3 regions of the Shewanella polaris genome follow, and region 1 is predicted to be linked to each of the others. Evidence: predicted binding sites of a transcription regulator. Region 1 holds the regulator's gene; each other region holds the start of a gene.
What was found. Region 1 encodes sigma-54, which starts transcription at its own class of promoters, with help from an activator protein. Its sites were predicted from a motif close to GTTGGCACGNNNNTNGNNT; they were not measured.
Positions count from the first base shown of each region.

Region 2: FH971_RS11600 (YccF domain-containing protein) is a predicted target of sigma-54. The motif match lies at 1,349-1,367, and genes of this name have one in related genera.
Region 3: FH971_RS12040 (nitrate reductase) is a predicted target of sigma-54. The motif match lies at 1,120-1,138, and genes of this name have one in related genera.

Region 1 is NZ_CP041036.1:4,014,405-4,016,687, forward strand. It holds gene lptB (LPS export ABC transporter ATP-binding protein) at 1-106, shown strand, start outside; gene FH971_RS17520 (RNA polymerase factor sigma-54) at 249-1,733, shown strand; partial or broken gene hpf (ribosome hibernation-promoting factor, HPF/YfiA family) at 1,730-1,984, shown strand; gene ptsN (PTS IIA-like nitrogen regulatory protein PtsN) at 1,987-2,283, shown strand, end outside.
Region 2 is NZ_CP041036.1:2,656,535-2,658,817, forward strand. It holds gene FH971_RS11595 (1-aminocyclopropane-1-carboxylate deaminase/D-cysteine desulfhydrase) at 229-1,206, opposite strand; gene FH971_RS11600 (YccF domain-containing protein) at 1,404-1,817, shown strand; gene FH971_RS11605 (TIGR00266 family protein) at 1,928-2,283, opposite strand, start outside.
Region 3 is NZ_CP041036.1:2,764,492-2,766,774, forward strand. It holds gene FH971_RS12040 (nitrate reductase) at 1-1,079, opposite strand, end outside; gene cctA (tetraheme c-type cytochrome CctA) at 1,680-2,015, opposite strand.

The DNA.
Region 1 (2,283 bases):
CTATATTGTTAGCCAAGGTAATTTAATTGCTGAAGGTACACCTGATGAAGTATTGAGCAATCAACAAGTTCGAGCTGTGTACTTAGGTGAACAATTCAAGCTATAGTTAAGTTACGGGTCTTTTAAACTATCTAACTCGTTTTGTTGAACGTTAACTAAATAACGTTAAATGTCATTGATGTATGTAACAATCAATACAGTATTTTAGATTGTCATTTTTATGGAAATCATCTAGGGATAAGCGGTAAATGAAAGCGTCACTCCAACTCAAAATGGGTCAACACTTAACCATGACCCCACAATTGCAGCAGGCTATTCGCTTACTGCAATTATCGTCATTGGAGCTACAGCAAGAAATCCAACAAGCATTGGATTCAAACCCATTGCTTGAAATAGAAGATGAGTTTTCAGAAGCAAAAAACTCCGCAAAAGAAAATCGAGACCAAGCTGATACCGACTTTAGTGACAACAGCAGCGTTAATAAAGAAAAAGACACCTCTACAGTTGACACTGCAGAGTCTATAACCAAAGAAACCATGGATGATCTAGCCATGGATACGACATGGGACGAAGTGTATACCGCCTCCCCAATGTCAGGTTCAGGCAGTGCGAGCATGCGCGACGATGACATGCCATTCCAAGGTGAAACCACTGAAGGTCTGTATGAGCATTTAGAATGGCAAAAAAATCTTACTCCCTTTTCTGAGACCGATTTAGCAATTGCCACCGCTATCATTGATGCTATTGATGAACAAGGTTATTTAACCCAAAGTACCGAAGATATTCTCGAAGCAATGGGCGATGAAACCGTTGAACTAGATGAAGTTGAAGCCGTATTAAAGCGCATTCAACACTTTGATCCTGTTGGTGTAGCGGCTAGAGATTTAAGCGAGTGCTTATTCATCCAATTAGCGCAATATGCCAACACAACCCCCCATATTGATAATGCTCGTCTGCTGATTAAAGACTATTTAGATTTAATTGCCGGGCGTGATTTTAGATTGTTAATGCGTAAAACAAAGCTAAAAGAAAACGAGTTGCGTGACGCTATCACCCTAATCCAGTCACTTAATCCTCGTCCAGGTTTATTAATTACTGCCGTAGATGACGAATACGTCATACCCGATGTTACGGTACTAAAGAAAAATGGCCGATGGGTTGTAGAGTTAAATCCTGACAACATGCCAAAAATTGGCGTTAATCAACAATACGCCGCCATGGCGCGAAGCAGTAAAAATCCGTCGGATAGTCAATTTATTCGAGGCCACTTGCAAGAAGCTAAATGGTTTATTAAAAGTATTGAAAGCCGTAACGACACATTACTCAAAGTGGCCAATTGCATTGTACAATTTCAACAAGGTTTCTTTGAATATGGCGAAGAAGCCATGAAACCAATGGTATTAAATGATATCGCTGAAGCTGTAGAAATGCATGAATCAACCATTTCACGGGTGACTACCCAAAAATACATGCACACCCCACGAGGACTGTTTGAACTAAAATACTTCTTCTCTAGCCATGTCAGCACTGACGATGGCGGTGAATGTTCATCTACTGCAATTCGTGCTTTTATCAAAAAATTAGTTGCTGCAGAAAACCAGCAAAAACCGCTGAGTGACAGTAAAATGGCCCAACTTCTGGCTGAACAGGGCATAAACGTTGCTCGTCGTACCATTGCAAAATATCGTGAAGCAATGATGATTCCACCGTCTAACCAACGTAAGAGTTTATAACCTACAAGGCAACGGAATATATTCATGATAAATTTTCAAAGCTTGAACGACACTCCGATCAGAGCCATAATGCAAACGTTGCGCTCAATGTATAAAAGTTACAACAAAGATCAAAAGCCAGTAAAATCACAGATGGCATAGTGATGTTTGCCATGTCAGAATGTACTGATATGTATACTGCAATAGACGCCCTGATCGATAAGCTCAACCGTCAGGTAATTAAACACCAACAGAAGTATACACAACACTAACGATGGAACTTTGTACCATTCTGCGACCGGAGTGCACTACCTGTGCCACCCCGGGCAGTAAGAAAAAAGTACTGGAACTCATCAGCAACTTAGTCGCTGCCCAGTACCCACCCCTATCTTCGCAAGAGGTTTTTGAAAGCCTTTTAGCGAGAGAGAAAGTGGGTAGCACAGGTATAGGAAATGGCATCGCGATACCTCATGGTCGATTGACGTCTATCGATCAGCCCATTGCCATATTTATTAAGTGTGAAGAACCCATTGCCTTTGATGCAATCGATAACCAACCAGTTGATCTGTTA
Region 2 (2,283 bases), 1.4 Mb from region 1:
GCTTTGCGTTAATCATTTACTCTGTTATTTAATAAACTCATTTCTCGGTATTCTCCTCTCAATTACCGGATGTTTATTAAAACAGAGTAAAATGAATTTACTCATCAACATAATCTTAAATAATTCCTCAGTATTAACTCTCAAATAACACCTCAAAAACACCTTAAACACACCTTAAACACAAATTTATCAACCACTTAAAAGTAGTGTACCTTTCCAACATTCATTCTAAGTTTGTACTATCCGAGAAAACTTTCGTTGGTATCTAGGTAACATTGTTTTATTTCCTAACACCCCACCCTGATGTATATATAAAATTTCTGTTGCGCTGTTAGCATTCTCATTTAAATAATGTTGTAACACTAAAAATCCAACGGGATCGTACAATAATTCAAATTCAATTCCTGACTGACATACTGTTTCCCACATATCAAAACAACGTCGTGATAATTTTCCAAAATGATATTTATGACCATCATTAATAATTTTTGGATAATATATTTCGTCAACTAACTCTGAGAATTGTTGACGTAAATATTCATCACCCCCGACAGTACTGCAAGTTATGACCTCTATAGTAAATACATCCACTATTGATAATTGAGCGAGCTGTTGAATTAATTGCTTATTTAAATATGCTGCAGTAGTCCCCGTACCAGACGGTAAAAATACCATTAGCTTATTTTTCTGTTGTTCTTGTGCCCATTGAATTATTTCAGCAGCCAGTTGCGCGATCCCAGTTTCAGCATACTGACAACGTCCACCTTCTGGAATATACAATAAATGCTTTTTATCAGCGTAGATGGGATCTGATGACACAATATAGTTCATCGCATCGTTTAAATGCATACCAGCAAGATTTTCTGCATAAGCCAAATTTCCAATATCAATAATATTAGCGCCATTTTGTATCGCGGCAGCATAATTACCCTGTGGGTTTTGCAATAAGAAATCACTGATATGACTAACATAATAATTAAACGTCCAGCCCTGCTGATTAGCAAGTACTGACATTGAATATAATGAATTAGCCTGCGCTGATCCAGAAGCCACTAACTGAGTAACATGTGAGTAATCATGATGTAAAAAATGATAAAACTTACGTGCTTTATTACCACTAAAATCAGGATGTAATAAATCATCCCGTTTGACATAGATAATCTGTCTGCCAAAGTTCATTGGCTGTACTGGGCTTATCGAAAACATGCATTGTCTCAATCAACTGTAATATGAGCATTTTAACTAAAAAATGACAAATTTCATCGATTCATTTGTATTAATGATAACTACCAAAGAAAATCGAGTAGGTAAAACCATACTTTAATGCATAAAATCAATATCTTAAAAACATGGCATGGATATCGCTATATATTAATCAATATTGACTACTGATAGGAATGAAAATGTCACTTTTACGCTTAATCTTTAATATTGCTTGGTTTTTAATGGGCGGATTTGTTATGGGCCTCGCTTGGTGGTTTGTAGGAGCATTATGCTTTATTAGTATCATAGGTATCCCATTTGGTCGTGCATGTTTTGTTATTGGCGAATTGGCTTTTTGGCCATTTGGACAAGAAACAGTTAACCGTAAACACGTTTCTGGTGAAGAAGACATTGGCACGGGTACATTGGGCTTAGTGGGTAACATTGTGTGGTTTTTATTCTTTGGGATCTGGTTGGCCATTGGTCACTTAGTGCATGCATTGGCTTGCTTTATCACCATTATAGGTATTCCTTTTGCGATACAACACATGAAGCTGGCCTTATTAAGTTTAACCCCTATTGGTCAAACCGTTATTGCCAAACCGACCTATTAAGAATAGTGTTAATCTTATAATGTAAATCTTATAAAAAAGCCGACAACTTTATGTTGTCGGCTTTTTTATTAAAAACTAATTCTTAATGTCTTCGCTATGGCAAAATAAAATTAGTTAATCATTCGGCCTATGCCGCCAAGGACAGAACCTTCACCTTGGTCTTTACCGCCACTAGAAGGTGCATGAGCAATAATTCTGTCAGCCATTCGAGAAAACGGTAAGCTTTGTAACCACACCGTACCATGGCCTTGTAAGGTCGCAAGAAACAAACCTTCGCCGCCAAAAACCATTGATTTTAATGAACCTGCACGTTGAATGTCATAATCTATTCCTGGGGTAAAACCCACTAAGCAACCAGTGTCGACCCGCAATGTTTCACCCCGAAGCTCTTTTTTAATTAAAGTGCCGCCTGCATGGACAAACGCCATACCGTCACCTTTTAAGCTTTGCAAAATAAAACCTTCAC
Region 3 (2,283 bases), 1.2 Mb from region 1:
TGTGAAAATCCCATATGACACGCTAACTGAGTCGCTAAGCCTCCTACCTCACGGCCGCCCATAGCATTAGGCTGCCCTGTTAACGAAAAGAATCCACAACCAGTTTGACCAATGTGCCCTAGCGCAAGGTGGCAATTAATCATCGCATTCGTCACATCGGTACCGATGGTTGATTGATTAACCCCCTGACAAGATGCCGTAAGCACTTTATTGTTATTGACGACTAATTGATAAAAATCTGTAAGCTGGGTGACTGAAACACCGACTTCAATGGCAAGTTGGGTTAAATTGGCGCTTAATTGTTGCGCCTGGGAAACCACAGTATCAAAGCCTTCTGTGTGTGCAGCAATGTATGCGTGGTCAACACTATTTTGATCTGCTAGATAACCGAGTAAACCATGAAAAAGCGCTAAGTCAGCACCCGGTTTAATGGCTAAATGTAAGTCAGCTTGTTTTGCGGTGGCGGTTGATAAAGGGTCGATAACCACTAAATGCGCGTTGTTGGCTTTTTTCGCAGTTAATATCCGTTGAAAAAGCACTGGATGAGTCCAAGCTGTATTAGCACCGACTAGCACTATGACCTCTGCTTGTTCTAAGTCATCATAACAACCTGGCACCACATCTTCACCAAAAGCGCGCTGCATAGCACTAACCGCTGACGACATACATAAACGCGAGTTAGTATCAATATTGGCAGTTTGTAAAAAACCTTTAGCAAACTTGTTTGCTACATAATAATCTTCAGTGAGTAATTGCCCTGATAAGTAAAGTGCAACGGAATCTGGACCATGTTCCGCAATGGTTTGCGCAAACGTGTCTGCAATCAAGGTGCTCGCATTGTCCCAATCAAGTGGTTTACCTGAACGAAGTTTAGGATAACGAAGCACATTGGGTTGAGCTAAACTGTCGAGTAAACGCTCTCCTTTTGCACATAAATGCCCTTGATTAGCAGGATGATTACTATCACCCATTAATGATACATCGGCCACATCGACATCAACCCAATCGGCTTTAGTCGAAGACACGCTAACACCGCACCCGACACCACAATAAGCACAACTAGACTGGATTGTTGACATACATCTACCCTTTCACATTAACGATTTCATGATTAAATGACTGCGAAAGCCGTGCCAAAAAGTTAACATGCTGATTTACAATAGAAATAGAAATTCAGTTAAGTTTATTACATCAACATTTGCGCAACAAAAGTGCATGCCTGCGCACTTTTGTTGCGCATCTAGTTGAAATTAAAAGAATTTTAATACCTATAAAGAGGTATGCGAATATATATTGAGTAATATAAATGAGTGTTTAACTCACCGTCTTTCATCCTTTAATTAAACATTTTTTTAAAAGGAATGATGATTTTTCCAAATTATACGAGGTTAAAACTGAATGAGTTGATACATGCTGAATGAGAATTTTAGGCAATACATTAGGGAATAACGTTCTAATTAACGCAAGTAAATTGAAAATTGATGAATAAGTTTGTTTATGAAGTTTTTCTATCGAAGAGTTCTTTGTGCGTATATACCATTACCACTAACAAGCGAGAATAAATTAATCTTATTAGTACAAAAGTATTGGATGTCTACTTCATTATTATACCGTTAAAAACAAAATACCGACATAATGTCGGTATTTTTCAGCTACTAATTTTAAACGACTAAAATAGCTTATTTAGCAACGCGGCCATCATCATGACAAGTATCACAAGTTGGCATTTCGCCTACTTTGATTTCATGTGGTGCATGACAATCTGCACACATTAAAATACCATCATGTGGCTTGTGGTTTTCATCCATTTCGGCTAATGAACCATGACAACTTTGACATTGCTCAAATTCATATGCACCATCTTTTGATGGCTCACCATCTGCGTGACAAGTTTCACAGCCACCCATTTCAACGTGAAACTCTGCGAGGGTTTCATCAGCAGCAAATGATGCAGAAGACATCATCATTACCGCAAAACCGGCCGCAAACAATGCGCTTAGTAATTTATTGCTCACTATTCATTCCTCCAATTTAGTATGTGCCCGCATTCTTTTTATCTGATACGGATCACCACACTACAACACGACACTTTACTTGAGAGTTTACTCAACAACGTTATATACAAAACAATCTAAAATTGATTGGCAATGTAAACTTAGTTAATTAGTCCACTTTAAGCAAAATTAATTTATATCAAATAATAATAGCAGTGTTAATACTTTGAATATGTGCGCTACATCATGTAAATCGATGGTTTTTAGCTAACAAACCACTTACCAACAA